4 regions of the Dactylosporangium sp. CS-047395 genome follow, and region 1 is predicted to be linked to each of the others. Evidence: riboswitches for the same ligand, from Rfam matches in the RefSeq annotation. Region 1 holds a riboswitch; each other region holds the start of a gene.
The links. Region 1 has a riboswitch for cobalamin ahead of ACQP00_RS12735 (VWA domain-containing protein). Riboswitches for the same ligand answer to the same signal wherever they lie in the genome.

Region 1 (4,181 bases):
CGGGCCAGATTCAAGCGAATGGGGCCGTTTTCACAGTCGACGACGACCGCGGGCACCCCGGCCAGCAGCGGCACCACGCTCAGCGGGTCGGGCCCGCTGGTCGAGCGCCCATCGGTGACCACCACGAGCAACGGCCGGCGGCGGGCGTCGCGGCGCCGCTCACCGTGCAGCACCCGCGCGGCCTGGCGCAGTCCGGCGGCCAGCGGCGTGCGGCCCCCGGTGCGCAGCTCGGCCAGGCGCACCACGCCGACCTCGTGGCTGGCGGTCGGCTCCAGCACCAGCGTGGCCTCGTGGCCGCGGAAGGAGACCATGCCGACCTTGTCCCGTCGCTGGTACGCGTCCCGCAGCAACGACAGCACGGCCGTCTTCACCACCGTCATCCGCTGCCGGGCGGCCATCGACCCGGAGGCGTCGACGACGAACAGGACCAGGTTCGCCTCGCGGCCGACCTTGACCGCCTCGCGCACGTCGCGGGCCTCGGCGCGGCTGGACCCGCGCAGCGCGGCGGCCCGGATCGTGTCGGGCACGTGGATGCTCGTCAGTTTCCCGCCGATCGGCGTGCGCGACCGGACCACCCGCCCGTGCCGCGAGAGGGCGGGCGAGCGCCGTCCCGCGTGCGAGCCCTGCTGCCGGTTCGCCCGTCCAGCAATGCTCAGCAATTTCGGCTTGTACGGCACGCCGGCGAACGCCATTTGCCCGGGCGACGCGACGCCGGTAGAACCCGGCGTGTCCGACATTTCCGATAAGTCAGACTCGCCCGGCGAGTCGGACTTATAGGACAGCGAACCACCGTCACCCTCCTGCTCGACCGGCGGCCGCTGTTCGGGCGCGACCGGGGGCGGCGGGCCACCGCTCGAATCGGATGAATCCGACATTTCCGAAATGTCGGAAGGGCCGGGAGGAACCGGATCGTCATCGGGCGGCGGCGGCGGCCCACCATCGGCCGGCGGATCGTCGTCGTCCGGCCCGGCCTCCTGGTCAAGCACCTCCTCGAGCCGATCCCGATCGGCCCCCGGCGGATCGAGCGGGTCCCGCCGCCGCCGGTGCGGCAGCGCCAGCCGCGCCGCGTCCCGCACGTCCTCCCTGGTCACGATCGACCGCCCGTGCCAGGCCGCCAGCGCCACCGCCGTCCGCGCGACGACGATGTCGGCCCGGAGCCCGTCCACGCGGTACGCGAGACAGATCCGAGCGATCCGATCCAGCTCAGCGTCGGGAAGGGCCACCGCGCCCAGCCGGGACCGCGCCGCCACGATCCGCTCGGCGAGGGCGGCGTCCTCGGCCACGTAGCGGGTGGCGAACGCGGCCGGATCGGCCTCGTAGGACAGCCGCCGCCGCACCACCTCGGCCCGCGGCGGGGCCTCCTGCGGCGCCGTCACCCCCACGACCAGCCCGAACCGGTCGACGAGCTGCGGCCGCGGCTCGCCCTCCTCCGGGTTCATGGTCCCGACCAGCAGGAACCGGGCCGCGTGCTTGACCGACACGCCGTCCCGCTCGACGTGCGCCCGCCCCATCGCCGCCGCGTCCAGCAGCAGGTCGACCAGGTGATCGGGCAGCAGGTTGACCTCGTCGACGTACAGCACGCCCCGGTGCGCCGCCGCCAGCAGCCCCGGTTCGTACGCCTTGACCCCGTCCCCCAGCGCCCGCTGCAGGTCCAGCGTGCCGACCACCCGGTCCTCGGTCGCCCCGACGGGCAGCTCGACCAGGGCGGAGCGGCGCACCTCGAACCCGACGGTGACCGGCGACTCCTCCAGCAGCTCGAACCCGGCGTCGCGCACCGGCAGGCCGTCGGCGGCGTCGAGGGTCGGCGCGGCGAGCAGCGTGTCGACGGTGTGCGGGCCGTCCGGGCACTCCGGGTCGGGCGCGGCCGGGTCGCAGGCGAACCGGCAGCCGGCCACCACCGGCACCTCGGGCAGCAGCGCGGCGAGGGCCCGCACGACGGTGGACTTGGCGGTGCCCTTCTCGCCGCGGACGAGCACTCCCCCGATGGCCGGCGAAACGGCGGTGAGCAGCAGCGCAAGGCGCAGATCGGGCAGGCCGACGACGGCCGAGAACGGGTACGGCGGGGTCACGGGCACTCTTTCCCTTCGGCGGGTCCGCGCCCGCGAGGTGACGTCTGATCGGCGGCCGGAGTCTCCTGACTGCCGGATCGCCGCCGCCCCCCGACCTTCCGGCCGAAGCCGGCCGTGGTCCGTGCGCTGAGGGACGCCTCCCCGGTCACAGTGGCGGGACCGTCCCGGATTCGCACCGGGTTCCTCCACATACCGCTCCGCAATCGTGTCCCACCGGCACCGGAACGTCAACGTGGCGCGGTGTGACCCTCACAATCCGCAGGCGGCGGCCGATGGGACGGGTATGCGGCGCGTGGTGGATCCGGCCGCCCAGGCGGTGCTGTGCGTGCTCCTCGTGGCGATCGCGCTGATCGCCGCCACGCCCCTGCGCCTGCCCGGCCTCGCCCCGGAGACCTACGTGGCCCCGCCGGGCACGCGGGCGATGTGGCTGTGGAAGCACGAGGAGCCGCAGCCGGTCGTCGACTGGGCCGCCGCCAACGGGGTGCGCGCGCTGTTCGTCTACTACGACCCGACGGCCGGCACCACCGAGCTCGAGCGGCTCAAGGAGCTGTGCGACGAGGCCGGGATCATGCTCGACGCCCTCGGCGGGGAGCCGTCCTGGACGACCGATCACGCGACCGCGCTCGCCTGGGCCCGGGGCGCCGCGGCGACGGGCCTTTTCCACGGGTTGCACCTGGACGTGGAGCCCTACCTGCTTCCGGCTTGGGAGAAGGACCAGGCTTCTCTGGTACCGGACTATCTCTCGCTTCTGGATCAGACGATCGCGGCGACCGATCTTCCGCTCGAGCTCGACGTGCCGTTCTGGCTGCCCACGGTGGCCGTCTCCGGCGGCGGGAGCCTCGCCGACGCGGTCCTGGCCCGGGTCGCCGGCGTCACGGTGATGAGCTACCGCAACACCGCCACCGGCACCAACTCGATCGTCGGGGTCGCCGCCGACCTGCTGAACCGGGCCGCGTCGCTGGCCAAGCCGGTCCGGCTGGGCGCCGAGACGCAGGCCCTGGGCGACTGCGCGTACTGCAGCTTCCACGGCGACACGGCCTCCCAGCTGCAGCAAACCCTGCGCGCCGTCGACACCGCCGCCCAGCGCTATCCGGCGTTCGCGGGAATCGCGGTGCACCAGTACGACTCCTGGATAGCGCTCACCGGCTAGCTCAACCCGCCCCTTCCGCCGCCGATCAGCTCGTCGACACCAGTCATCTTGGGAAGGACCCCATCCGATGCGCCGTTCAGCCTCCATCGCCCTCGCCTGCGCCGCCGGTGCGGCCGCCATCCTCCCCGCGGCGGCCCCCGCCTCCGCCGCGACGACCGACCTCGGGCTGGTCATTCCGGTGCTCGCGCCGATGCTGCCCGGCCAGACGGGCTGGGTGGGCACGATGTGGGCGGCCACGGACGACGTCTGCAACGTCAAGGTCACGGCGAGCGGCACCGGCGTCACGGTGAAGTACCCGACGAACACCGCCACCTACAGCTCGCTGTCCAAGGGCGACTCGCTCAACCAGGGCCAGGTCGACTACGCCGCGTTCCAGGTCACCATGAAGACGGACACGCTGCTGGCGCTGGTACCGCTGACGCTCAACTACTCCTACACGGTCAAGGCCGACGGGGCGACCTCCTGCACCGGCACCGCGAAGACCGGCTCGACCACGGCGACCCTGCCGGTCGTGGCGGTCAGCGGCGACGCCGTGGTGCAGAAGACCACGACGGTGACCGTGCCCAAGGCCACCCCGGTCTGGCAGCAGGTCGTCTTCCAGTCGCGCAAGAGCGGCGTGGACAACCTGCAGATCTCGGTCTCCGGCGGCCCCTCCGGGCTCGTCGTGTCGTACCCGGCCGACCGCACCTACACCCAGCTGAACAAGGGCGCGGGCCTGGCCGTCGGCACCGACGACTTCGCCGCGGTCAAGTTCGACGCGACGAACGTCGCCGCCGGCACCTACAAGCTCACGGTCAAGCTCTCCTACGGCACCACGACCGACTCGAACGACCTGACGCTCGTCGTCGCGTAACGGCCCCGGGCCGGCCGGCACCCCCACAAGGTGCCGACCGGCCCGCCGTGCTTTTCCACAGAGAGGTGGGAACTTCGTGATCCGCTCCCGTGCCCTGCTCGCCGCGGCC
Region 2 (4,181 bases), 2.7 Mb from region 1:
GAGGGCTTCACCAGCGCCAACGAGACCCACCAGCTGCGTGACGGGGCCCGGTTGTACCTCACGGTGGCCTGGTTCGCCGACCACCGCCGCACCGTCTATCGGGGTCCACTCCCGGTAGACGATGCCGGCGGTACCGATCCACTGGCGGCCGCGGCGGCCTGGATCGCCCGGCCGTGACTCAGACGGCGGCCTGTTCCGCGGCGGGTTCGACGCGGATCGGGCGGTTGCCCAGCAGGCGCTCGGCCAGCGGGGCGAAGATCAGGCCGATGACCGCCCACAGCAGCCCCTGCGCCGCGAGGGAGTAGACCCGGAAGTCGTAGAGCAGGTCGGCGTCGAAGCCGGGGTAGATGATGTCGCCCGCCTCGTTGCGCAGGGGGAGCGGGGTCTCGGTGGCGTGCCTGCCGTAGTCGGCGACGTTGGTGGACAGCTCGCCGAAGGCCGGCAGCAGGGCCATCAGCGCGCCGGTCACCACGATGAACGCGGCCGCGGCGAGCAGGGTGGCGTTCCAGGTGCCGAAGCGGGGCTTGAGGCGCTGGCCCAGGATGACGGCCAGGATCAGGAACAGCACCGAGGCGAGGACCATGATGAGGTAGTACGCGCTGCGCTGGCCGATGGTCTCCTCGTGGCCGACCGCGGGCGGGCTGGCCGGGTACTTGAGGAAGGGCACGAAGTACAGCGTCAGGAACCCGGCGCCGGCCAGCAGCAGGGCCAGGGTGCGCGGGCGCAGGTTGCCCACGCGGCCCAGGCAGATCATGTAGGCGACGGCGAACAGGGCGCCCATGGCCAGGCCGAACAGGACCATGCCGGCGCCGATGCCGAGGTTGCCCTGCACGGCGCGGCTGAACAGCTCGTGCTCGTGGTCGTCGGTGGCCAGGCCGGCCGCCCGGTCGAGGGCCGCCTGGGCCTCGCCGCGGCCGCCCTCGTAGTCGATGGCCCGCTGGATCAGCGGCTCGGCGAAGATCCGCGCGAAGACGAACGCGACGAGGCCGGCGACGGCGCCGGCGAGCGCGCCGCGGAAGATGATGCGCTTCTCCACGTAATCGCCCGGCTCAGTGGCAGGGGAAGCCGAGGAAGTGCCGGCCGTCGTGCACGAACTCGTGCACGTGGGTGTCGCTGCCGAAGACGGACACGGCGCCCTGGTCGATGCCGATGAAGTAGTACAGCAGGGCGGCCAGCGCGGCGGTGCCGACCAGCCAGACCAGGGAGCGGGACAGCGGGATGACGACCGGCGTCGCGACTGCGCCGGGGTTGGACGACGACGACACGCTCACGTGGAGCCTCCTTCAGGGATCGGGCGTCCCTCTTGTAGTGGCGGCTGACGGCGGAGGGTCTGACTCGCCGGTCTCCCGGCTCACAGTGGCGCGACCGTGCCGGACTTGCACCGGCTTCCTGTCACCGTCATTCGCGCTGACGCTACGACCAGCGGCGGCACCGCGTCAAACGTGATCGACATTGCCGGGTGTGTTTGTTTCCTCACCGGCCGCTCGGGTAGCCGCCAAAAGGTAGTAATCCGGAGCGAAGGGACCGCCCGCATGAATTCCCGCAAGCCCACCGAGGTCGTCAAGGACGTCGTCGAGGCGGCCGCCGCCAAGGTCACCGACGCGCTGACCCCGGATGTGCCCGGCAAGCCCGGCAGTGTCACGCCGGCGCTGGAGGAGCCCACGACGCCGGTACCGCCGCCGCCCCCCTCCGACGAGCAGGGCACCCCGGCCGCGGTGACGCCGACGGGCGTGCCGACCGGCGGGCCGGCGACCGCCAACGCGCAGCAGGGTGAGTTCCTCACCACCTCGTACGGCGCGCGCCTCTACGACACCGACCACTCGCTCAAGGCCGGCCCCCGTGGCCCGATTCTCCTGCAGGACCAGCACTTCCGCGAGAAGATCACGCACTTCGACCACGAGCGGATCCCGGAGCGGGTCGTGCACGCCCGGGGCACCGGCGCGCACGGGTTCTTCGTCGCGTACGGCACCGCGGAGGACGTCACCAAGGCGGCCTTCCTCGCCAAGGACGTGCGCACCGACGTGTTCGTCCGGTTCTCCACCGTCCTGGGCTCGCGCGGCTCGGCCGACACGGTGCGCGACACCCGTGGCTTCGCCACGAAGTTCTACACCTCCGAAGGCAACTTCGACCTCGTCGGCAACAACATTCCCGTGTTCTTCATCCAGGACGCGATCAAGTTCCCGGACATCATCCACGCCGGCAAGCCGCACCCGGACCGCGAGATCCCGCAGGCGCAGAGCGCCCACGACACGTTCTGGGACTTCGTGTCGCTGCACACCGAGGCCCAGCACCACACCATGTGGAACATGTCCGACCGGGGCATCCCGCGCTCGTACCGGATGATGGAGGGCTTCGGCGTCCACACCTTCCGCCTGATCAACGCCTCCGGCGGCACCGCGCTGGCCAAGTTCCACTGGAAGCCCAAGCTCGGCGTGCACTCGCTGACCTGGGAAGAGGCCCAGCTGATCAGCGGCATGGACCCGGACTACCACCGCCGGGACCTCTACGACGCCATCGAGGCCGGCGCGTACCCGGAGTGGGAGCTGGGCCTGCAGGTCTTCCCCGACACGCCCGACCAGACCTTCGCGGGCATCGACCTGCTCGACCCGACCAAGATCGTGCCGGAGGAGCTCGCCCCGGTGCAGGCGGTCGGGCGGCTGACCCTGGACCGTACGCCGACGAACTTCTTCGCCGAGGTCGAGCAGTCCGCCTTCCACCTGGGCCACCTGCCGCCCGGCATCGACGTGACCAACGACCCGCTGCTGCAGGGCCGGCTGTTCTCCTACGTCGACACCCAGCTCACCCGGCTCGCCGGGCCGAACTTCAACCAGATCCCGATCAACCGCCCGCACGTGCCGGTCAACGACATGCTGCGCGACGGGTTCCACCAGCAGGCGGTGCACGGGGGCGTCGCGCCGTACCGGCCGAACTCCCTCGACGCCGGCAACCCGTTCACGGCGACCGTGGACGACGGGGCCTTCATCGACGCGCCGGTGATCGTCACCGAGGCGCCGAAGATCCGCGCCAACCCGGCCTCGTTCGACGACCACTACAGCCAGGTCCGGCAGTTCTGGCTGAGCATGACGCCGGTCGAGCGCCAGCACATCATCAACGCATACACGTTCGAGCTGTCCAAGTGCTACCACCAGGAGATCCGCGAGCGGCAGCTGCTGAGCCTGGCCAACATCGACCCGGTGCTGTGCTCGGAGGTCGCCACCGGCCTCGGCCTGCCCGCGCCGGAGCCCACCATCGAGCTGGTCGACCTCGACCCGAGCCCGGCGCTGTCCCAGGTCGGCGAGGCCTGGCCGGGCGACGGTCGGACCGTCGGCATCGTGGTCGGCCCGGACCCGGCGGACATCGAGGGCGTCGACGCGGTGCGCCGTTCGGTGCTCTCGGCCGGCATGGTGCCGCTGGTGATCGGCCCGCGCGGCGGCGTCATCGGGGATCTCACGGTGAACCGGACCTTCGCCAACGCCCGCTCGGTCGAGTTCGACGCCCTGCTGCTCGCGGCCGCGCCGGCGCCGTCACCGGACGCCATCCCGGCCCGCGACTCGAAGGCCGGCGCGTCCGACTCGGCGACCGTCGACCCGCGGGTCCTGCTGCTCGTCGACGAGGCCTGGCGGCACGCCAAGGCGATCGGCGCGTGGGGCGCCGGCGCGGAGGCCCTGGCCCAGGTCGGCGTGGCCGGCACTCCGGGCGTGGTCACGGCCGACAGCGGCGCGGCCGCCCTCGAGGCGCTCCAGCCCTTGATGGCCCTGCACCGCGTGTGGGAGCGGTTCCCGGCAACGGCCTAGTGGCGGATGGTGGTACGGGCAGCGGGGTCTACCGTCGGATGTCCTGAACAACAGTGGGGGAGCAAGCTCCACCCACACCCCCTCAAAACCGCACCGGGTCAAACGGCCGCCGCCGGTAAGTTACCGGCGGCGGCTGGGTGCGGTCACGGTGTCCTCGACGGCTGCCAGGTGCAGCCGCATGGCCTGGGCCGCGCCCTCGGCGTCGCGCTTCGAGATGGCGGCGAGGATCGCGTCGTGCTCGTCGGCCGCCTGGACCGCCCGGCCCGAGACGGCGGCCGCGGCGATCGCCTGCTCCTGCAGGACCGAGCGCAGCTCGGAGACGAGCCGGGGGAACAGCGGGTTGGCGGTCGCGGTGGCGATGGCCACGTGGAAGTCGGCGTCGATGCC
Region 3 (4,181 bases), 1.7 Mb from region 1:
GATGAGAGCGCGGGTCTGGGCGTCGAGGTCGAGGCCACCGAACTGCTTCGGGTCCCGGCCCGCGACCTCGGCGGCGAGGAGGAGTTTCGCGGTTGAGCCTGCGTCGACGATGCGGTCGAGGTCACCGTCATTGTCGTAGTCGATCTCGTAGTAGGAGAACGTGGCCGCGTTCGCGGTGATCTGGTCGGCGACGTGGTCCGCGGCGGCGGGGGCGGCGCCGGTCGCGTGCAGGGCGAGGAGGGCGTCGATGGTGAGGCCGATGTCGGGCATGCCGAAGTTGGTCAGCACCCCGTCCTCGAGCTGGGTGGCCAGCCACGTCGCCGCGTCCCGGCCCGCCGACTGCTCCGCTGGTGCCGGGGCGGCGAAGGCGCCGGCCGCGGCGGCGAGCGCGGCGGTGAGCGCGGCGGTGACAGTGGCTGCGAGGACAGCGGCGGCGCTGCGGGAGGGAAGCGAACGCATAGTGGGGTGCCTTCCAGGAACGGGGCCGGTGGTGGTGCCGCGGCAGGTCGTGCCGCGGCACCACACCCGGGTCGAAGCGGGAGAATTGGCGGTTAGGGGGCGGTGATGGACGGCTGCTGGCCGGAGCCGAAGCGCCAGCCTTCGACGGTGCCGATCGCCGGGTTGTAGGAGGAGGCGCCGAGGCTGCTGTAGGTCCAGGCGCCGCCGGGGGTGGCGTGCCAGTACGACCAGTACGCCGACGCGGGCGGGGTGTTCACGCACGGCTCGGTCGCCGCGGTCGGCTTGCCGTTGATCCGGCACACCAAGGCGAGGCCCCAGCGTTGGGTGCCGGTGACGGTGAACCCGGATCCGGTCAGCGCCGCCAGCCCGGTGGCCGGGTCGCCGGCGAAGCAGCTGGTGACGACGCCGCCGCCGAGGGAGCCGAAGTCGACGACGACCGTCACGCCGGTCGACGGGGCGCACGCCGCGGCGTGCGCGGCCAGCGGTGCCGGTTCGGCGAGGACGAGCGCGGCGGTGACGCCGAGGGCGGCGAGCGTGGTGGACAGGGCGCGGCGCAGGGTTGACCTCATCGTCCCTCCACCATGGACAGTGGTCACGGGCAGGCCAGTGCGGGTGCGGCCGGCCGGGCACCGGCGGCGGACAGGGTCGCCAGCCCGGCACCGGTAAGGCCGGGGACGGCCTGGGCAGTGGCCCGGACGGCGATTGCCGGGTCGAACCGGGCCGCCGTGTAGGCGATCGCGCCGCGGTTGGCGGCTGGGCCGGTGCAGCGGACCTGCAGGGTGAGCAGGAAGGCGCGTGCCTGCAGCCACGGCAGGGGGCGGCCGGCGACGGCGAGGGCCTGTGCGGCTAGCCCGGTGGAGTTGCCGTTCACGACGCCGGCGCCGTCGGTGAACGCGCCGTCGGCGTGCTGGACCGAGACCAGCCACGCGATCGCCGGGGCGGCGTCGGCCGGCCGGTGGGCGGCCAGGAGCGCCTGCACGGCCAAGGCGGTCGCGTCGACGTCGCTGGTGCACGTGGGCTGGTCGAAGTAGAGCGGGTACCCGCCGTCCGCGCACCGCGTGCCCGCCAGGAACGCCGCGCCCGAGGCGGGTGCCCCGGCGGCGGTGCGGCCGAGCACGAGCAGAGCGAAGGCTTGGGTGAACTGGTTGCTGTAGTCGCCGAACGCGGACCGGTCGGAGAACCGCCCGGACGGCGTCTGCAGCCCGCGCAGCCGGGTGATGAGGTCGACGCCGCCGAACGAGGCCGGGTTCCCGCCGCGGACCTGCACGGCGAGGGCGAGCTTCGCGGTGGCGCCGGCGTAAGCCTCGGTGCCGTCGCCGATGTACCCAGTCAGGATCTCCGGCCGGGCGAGCCAAGCGGTGGCCTTGCCGGCGTTGGTGTCGGCGACCTTCGCCGCCGCGAACGCGAAGACAGCGTCGATGGTGAGGCCCTGGTCGGGGTAGGCGACGCCGTCGAAGACGACCTCGAACCGCTCGCCGTCGACAAGCTGGCGTGCCAGCCACCCGGCGGCCGCGTCGGACCGGTTGAGGGTCGGCAGGGTGGCGGCCGCGGCGGGCGCGGCGGCGACGCCGAGCAGGACGGTGGAGAGGGCAAGCGCGGTGAACACCCCGGTGAGAAGGGTGCGCGCGCGGTGCCGGAGGACTGCCATCAGGCGGTGCCTTTCCGGCCCTGGCAGTCGAGAGAAACCGGACGGAAAAACGGGATGCCCGGCGGCTCCGACCCGTGGGCCACGACGGGTAGGGAGGTGCAGAACCAACGCGCGGAGACGGGTATTCGGGCTCACGACCAGCACAGGCGTGCGGGTCATCTACCGTTGCGGGCCAGCGCCGGACTTCAACCGGACTTCCCCCATCAACGCACGGCTATGGAGTTGTCACCGACAGTCTGTCGGTGTCCCGCGGCGCCGTCAATCCCGTCGGTCAGGTTGTGGCGTTCGTGACAAGTCGCCCCGGGGTCCAGGACGAGCCGAACTCGTGATGTCATGCAGCGATCGTCCGGTCCTGCCCGCAATCGGCGCCGCAGAGGGTCGACGCCGCAGAGGGTCGGCGCAGTTGGCTCGAGAAATAGGCTGATCCGGCTCTCCTGCCCCGAAGGGCCTGCCCGAGAAGCGTTGAACGTCGAACCCTCCGCTGCTGCGACCGCACAAAATCATGAATCGGTCTTGTCGTGGCGAACGCGGACATTCCTCGTGCTTCGGGGAACCGTGAGTGATCCCGTTTCGTCACAATGTCAGGCGTGTCGATGGACCACGCGGTACGGCTGGGCATCGAAGTCGGGGCCGACTATGCGATCGCAGCGCTGGCCTGGCCGGACGGCACGGCAATGGTGCTGCCGATGGACGGCTCCGGCTTCCTGATCGCACCAGAGCAGGCCCGGTCACGGCCCGCGAGCGGCGAGCCCGAACCGGTCGACACTAGCAACGGACCAGCTGCGTCGCCGCGCCTCCCACCGGGCAACTGGACGTTCGCCGCGGTCACCCGGATTCTGCAGGACGCCCACGCAGTTGCGGGCACGCGCATCGACACAGCAACGGTGGCCATCCCGGCCGGATGGTCACTGCGGCAACGCGAACAGGTGCGCGCCAACGCCGTCCGAGCTGGTCTCCGCTCCGTGCAGCTCATGCCATCGCCGATCGCGGTCTGCTGGCACGTGCTCGCCGGCGGCCACGAACTGCCGCCGGGGGCACAGGTCGTGGTCTGTGAGGTCGGGGACAGCAGCTCGGCAGCGGTGGTCGGCCGTGACGGTGACGGTGGCTTCACCGTGGTGTCCGATGTGGATGAGCTGACCGTACGCTCCGGCATCCCCGGCAACGCACCATCCGGCCCGCCCGTCGAAGAGGTCGTCCGCCGGGCGATGGCAGGAGCCGACCTGCCGATCGGCACCCCAGATCTCGTGTGCGCGGCCGGTCACGGCGCTCGGCGGGCCGACGTCGGCCGATCGCTGCATACGGTGACGGGCGTGGAACCGATGCTGGTCGTGGAGGCTGAGCTCGCGGCTGTCCTCGGCGCGGTGCAGGGGCCGCAGGCAGTCGATCACGGCGCGCCGGCACCGCACGCTGCGGCTTGGCACGACGTCTGGGCGCTGCTGCTGCCAGCGTTGTGGTCGATGGCGTTGTTCGCGCAGTTCCTGACCGGCTCGCAGCGATACGGGCCGCGGGAGAAACTTGGCCAGCCAGGCATGTTGCTGGCCGCGTGGGGCGGTCTCGCCTTCGCCGCACTCTTCGCGCTGCTGGCCGTGGTGAGCACCACCATGCTGGCGACCGCTGCCCGGCACGAACCGACCGGCCGTGACCCGGACAGCCCGACCTTGGGGGAGTGGGTACGGCACCGGCTGACGGCCGCGGCCCTCGCCGGTGGAGCCGCCGGCGGTGTGCTCGTCGCAGGACTCTTCGTGGTCATTGCCGGTGGGTTCTTCGACCTCGAACTGGGGCCGCTGCTGCGCTGGTCTGTGCTGCCGATCCTGCCGGCGGCGGCTGCTGTCGTGGCCGTGGCGGTGGTGGTGTGGCGGCGACCGGAACCGCCCGAGGGGGAGTGGCCGCAGTGGCTGCGGTTCCCGCCGGTCGCCGTGATGCTGGCAGGGATCGGAACGCTGCTGATCTCCTACGACGAGACCGGCAGCCCATGGGTGCTGCAGCCGCTGAGCTGGCAGCTGCAACAGTGGCTGCCGCCGGGCCAGATGACGATCATCGGGCCGGTCGGCCGGCTCGGCGGGCTGTGCATTGG
Region 4 (4,181 bases), 750 kb from region 1:
CGGTCCAGGTGTTCTTGATGGCGTCCTTGAAGCGGTCGAAGAAGTGCGGGTAGCGCATGGGCCGCAGGGTGAGATCCATGCCGGGATCGAGCAGGCTCACTGGCACGCCTCGCAGGACTCGGGGTTTTCCAAAGAGCAGGCGACCGCGTCAGCCGGGGCGATCAAACCAACAGCCGCCGGAGAGGAAACGGCCGGCGCCGGAGAACCAGCCGACGCCGCAGAAACGGACGAGGTAGCCGCCACGGAGACCGTTGCCTGCTGGATTCTGGTCGCGGGGCGGGAGCGCAGGTAGTACGTGGTCTTCAGGCCGGACTTCCACGCGTGCAGGTACATCGAGGAGAGTTTCCCGATCGTGGGAGCGCTCATGAACAGGTTCAGCGACTGCGACTGGTCGACGTACGGCGAGCGCGCCGCGGCCAGGTCGATCAAGGCGCGCTGCGGCAGCTCCCAGGCGGTGCGGTACAGGTCGCGCACGTCGGCCGGTAGCTCCGTGATGCCCTGGATCGAACCCTCGGCCCGCTTGATCTGCTCGCGGATCGTGGACGTCCACAGGCCGCGGGACTTGAGCTCCCGTACCAGATAGGTGTTGATCTGGAGGAACTCGCCGGACATGGTCTCGCGTTTGAACAGGTTGGAGACCTGCGGCTCGATGCACTCGTAGCAGCCCGCGATCGACGCGATCGTCGCCGTCGGGGCGAGCGCGATCAGCAGGGAGTTGCGCAGGCCGTTCGCCGCGATCCGGGTGCGCAGCGCCGACCAGCGCTCGGCCGCGGCCGGGACGGCGTCCCACAGGTCGGGGTGCAGCACGCCACCGGCGGCGCGGGTCTCGGCGAACGCCGGGTGGGCGCCGAACCGCTCGGCCAGCTCCGCCGACGTCTCCAGGGCGGTCAGGAAGATCTCCTCCTGGACCCGCGTCGAGAGCTCCTGCGCGCCGGGCGAGTCGAACGGCAGGCCCAGCGTGAAGAACGCGTCCTGCAGGCCCATCAGCCCGAGGCCGACCGGGCGCCAGCGCGGGTTCGACGCCGCCGCCTGCTGCGACGGGTAGTAGTTGATGTCGATGACCCGGTCCAGGAAGACGACCGCGGTGCGGACCGTGGCGCGCAGCTTGTCCCAGTCGACGCCGCCGGCGGTCACGTGCGCGCCGAGGTTGATCGAGCCGAGGTTGCACACCGCGGTCTCGCCGTCGCTGTTGACCTCGACGATCTCGGTGCACAGGTTGGACAGGTGAATCGTGTTGCCCGGCGCGCCGGTCTGGTTGGACAGCGCGTTGGAGCGGTCCTTGAACGTCATCCAGCCGTTGCCGGTCTGCGCGAGGGTGCGCATCATCTTGCCGTACAAGTCGCGGGCCTTGATCGTGCGCACCGCTTGCTTCTCCGCGACGCGATAGGCGGCGTCGAATGCCTCGCCGAACAGGTCGGGCAGTTCGGGGGCGTCGGACGGGTCGATGAGCGACCATTCCTCGTCGGCCTCGACGCGGCGCATGAACTCGTCCGGAATCCAGTTCGCGAGGTTCAGGTTGTGCGTGCGGCGGGCGTCCTCGCCGGTGTTGTCGCGCAGTTCGAGGAATTCCTCGATGTCCGGGTGCCACGGTTCCAGATAGACGCACGCCGCTCCCTTGCGCCGCCCGCCCTGATTCACCGCGGCGACCCCGGCGTCCAGGGTCTTCAGAAAGGGCACGATGCCGTTCGATTTCCCGTTGGTACCGCGAATCAGCGCGCCCCGCCCCCGCACGCGCGACCACGAGATGCCGATGCCGCCGGAGAACTTCGACAGCTTGGCGACCTGGTGGTACCGCTCGTAAATGGAGTCCAGCTCGTCGCGCGGCGAGTCGACGAGGAAACACGAAGACATCTGGGTGTGCCGGGTGCCGGAGTTGAACAGTGTCGGCGAACTCGGCAGGTACGCCAGCGACGACATGAGTCGATAGAACCCGATCGCCTCGGCCGGCGTCTCGGACAGGCCGCAGGCGACGCGCAGCAGCCAGTACTGCGGCGTCTCCACCACCAGCCGCGACTCAGGATGGCGCAGCAGGTAGCGGTCGGCGACCGTGCGCAGCCCGAAGTACTCGAAGCGCAGGTCCCCCCGCAGGTCGATGGCGTCGTCCAGCTTACGCGCGTTGCGGCCCACGAAGGCGGCCGTCTCGTCGCCGATGAGTCCCTGCTGGTGCGCGTACGCGATCGACTGACTGAAGCTCGCGACCCCCTGCCCGCGCACCTCCTTGTCGACGTACGCGGCGAGCAGCCGGGCCGCGAGCCGCGAGTACTGCGGCTCCTCCCCGATCAGCTCGGCCGCCGTCTGGATCGACAGCTTGTCCAGCTCGGCGGTGGTCGCGCCGTCGTACAGCCCGCTGATGGTGCGCGTCGCCACGCGCATCGGGTCGACCTCGTCGAGGTCCCCGGCCCAGCGCTCGACCGCGCGCACGATCTTGTTGACGTCCACCGCTTCGGTGTCGCCGTTGCGTTTCCGGACCTGCATCCGCGTTCCTCTCCTCGTGCCCTCGACGGTTTGAGGTCGAAAGGACACGCGGAGACGCCACCGGTGCCCCGCGGCGGCATGCGGCCAGGGCCCGGCACTCGGCGTCGGCCGTCCCGCGCGGCCTTCGACCGCCGCCCACCCTCATCGGTGCGCGGCGCGCTGGCAGGTCTTCGGACTCGTGGGCGTCGAGCGCATGCCTACTGGCCGTCGCTTCCCAGGCTTGATCGAGCCCAGTGCACATGACGGCTGTCGTTCCCACTGACCGCTGCGGGGCAGTCCCGGATTCGCACCGGGTTCCCTCTTGCCTCGGCCACCCTGGACGAGTGGCCGAACCAGCTACGGTCAACACCATATATGGGTACCGCCACGAATGCACGCCACTACACCTTGTGCGGCGTGTCGCGTCGCGCCGCGTGCTTCAGCGCACGCGGCGGATGGAGCCCGAGGGTGCCGGGGCGGCGGCGTCCGGGTGCAGGATCGCCGCGAGGGCCTCGACTCCGTCGACGAGCCGGGGGCCGGGCCGCACCACGATGCCGTCGGCGTCGATGGCCCAGACCTGCGCGTCCGGGAACCGCGGGGCGACGAGCGCGGCCTGTTCGGCGGCCCCGTCCAGGTGGAAGCCGCACGGCGTGACGACCACGACGTCGGGACGCGCGCCGGTCAGCTCGGACCAGTCGACCTGCACCGACCGCGCGCCCGGGCGGGCCGCCACGGGTTTGCCGCCGGCGGCGGTCACGAGGTCGGGAACCCAATGTCCGGCGGTGAACGGCGGGTCGACCCACTCGACGACCGCCACCCGCGGCCGGGCGCGCCCCGCCACCCGTTCCGCGACGGCGTCGAGCCGGGATCGGAGGTGGGCGATGAGGGTCGAGGCCCGCTCCGGCACCCCGGCCCGCTCCCCCACCGTCGCGATGGTTTCCAGCACCTCGTCGAGGGTGTGCGGGTCGAGGGACAGCACGTCGGCGCGGCAGCCGAGGTGGTCCAGGGCGTCCTCGACGTGGCCGGACGGCAGGGCGCAGACGCGGCACAGGTCCTGGGTGAGGATCAGGTCGGGGGCGAGTGCGGCCAGGGCGCCGGCGTGCAGGGTGTAGAGGTCCTCGCCGGCCGCGAACTGGTCGCGCACGTACGCGTCGATCTCGCCCGGCGTCATCCCCTTGGTGTCGCGGCCGCCCACCACCACGGTCTTCTCGGCCCGGGCGGCGGGCGGCTCGTCGCACTCGAACGTGACCCCGACGAGCCGCTCCCCGAGACCGAGGGCGTAGACGATCTCGGTGGCCGACGGCAGCAACGACACCAGGCGCATACCCCGACCCTATGCCGCGACCGCCCGCAGTGATTCCAGTCCCGGGCCGCGCAGGTGGTCCAGCGCGGCGAGGCGGCCGCAGACCAGCAGGAGCAGCGCGCTCATCGGGCCCTCGACCGCCGGCCCGTTGCCGAACTGCCAGGCGGTGTCGTCGGCCAGCAGGGAGTACCGGAGCAGGGTCTTTTTGATTGGGAAGGGTCGCGGCCAGTGCATCGTCATCATGCGCGTCGCGGCGGCCGCGGCGGCGTCGGGCGGCATCGGCAGGTCGCGGCCCAGGGGGATGGCGATGTCCTGGGTGTGGACGAGCATATCGGTCAATGTTTCGTAGGGGGTGACGCCGGTCTGCGCGCGGCGGGAGCCGATCGAGGCGCGGATCAGGGCGACCAGGCCGGCGTCGTCGACC

Region 2: it holds a riboswitch for cobalamin, as region 1 does, so the genes downstream of both, ACQP00_RS25510 (CbtB domain-containing protein) here and ACQP00_RS12735 (VWA domain-containing protein) in region 1, are expected to answer to the same signal.
Region 3: it holds a riboswitch for cobalamin, as region 1 does, so the genes downstream of both, ACQP00_RS20565 (peptidase) here and ACQP00_RS12735 (VWA domain-containing protein) in region 1, are expected to answer to the same signal.
Region 4: it holds a riboswitch for cobalamin, as region 1 does, so the genes downstream of both, ACQP00_RS16315 (ribonucleoside-diphosphate reductase subunit alpha) here and ACQP00_RS12735 (VWA domain-containing protein) in region 1, are expected to answer to the same signal.

What each region holds. Positions count from the first base shown of each region.
Region 1 covers NZ_CP192015.1:2,725,381-2,729,561, reverse strand. Annotated here, with positions in the region: gene ACQP00_RS12735 (VWA domain-containing protein) at 1-2,069, opposite strand, end outside; cobalamin riboswitch at 2,129-2,254, opposite strand; gene ACQP00_RS12730 (hypothetical protein) at 2,353-3,219, shown strand; gene ACQP00_RS12725 (hypothetical protein) at 3,287-4,072, shown strand; gene ACQP00_RS12720 (hypothetical protein) at 4,149-4,181, shown strand, end outside.
Region 2 covers NZ_CP192015.1:5,418,331-5,422,511, forward strand. Annotated here, with positions in the region: gene ACQP00_RS25500 (S41 family peptidase) at 1-177, shown strand, start outside; gene ACQP00_RS25505 (CbtA family protein) at 179-1,036, opposite strand; gene ACQP00_RS25510 (CbtB domain-containing protein) at 1,050-1,271, opposite strand; cobalamin riboswitch at 1,321-1,451, opposite strand; gene ACQP00_RS25515 (catalase) at 1,533-3,794, shown strand; gene ACQP00_RS25520 (FadR/GntR family transcriptional regulator) at 3,915-4,181, opposite strand, start outside.
Region 3 covers NZ_CP192015.1:4,387,737-4,391,917, forward strand. Annotated here, with positions in the region: gene ACQP00_RS20555 (cell wall anchor protein) at 1-459, opposite strand, end outside; gene ACQP00_RS20560 (hypothetical protein) at 552-1,028, opposite strand; gene ACQP00_RS20565 (peptidase) at 1,052-2,107, opposite strand; cobalamin riboswitch at 2,207-2,352, opposite strand; gene ACQP00_RS20570 (hypothetical protein) at 2,695-4,181, shown strand, end outside.
Region 4 covers NZ_CP192015.1:3,476,090-3,480,270, reverse strand. Annotated here, with positions in the region: gene ACQP00_RS16320 (ribonucleotide-diphosphate reductase subunit beta) at 1-79, opposite strand, end outside; gene ACQP00_RS16315 (ribonucleoside-diphosphate reductase subunit alpha) at 97-2,475, opposite strand; cobalamin riboswitch at 2,620-2,827, opposite strand; gene ACQP00_RS16310 (ABC transporter substrate-binding protein) at 2,894-3,778, opposite strand; gene ACQP00_RS16305 (maleylpyruvate isomerase family mycothiol-dependent enzyme) at 3,788-4,181, opposite strand, start outside.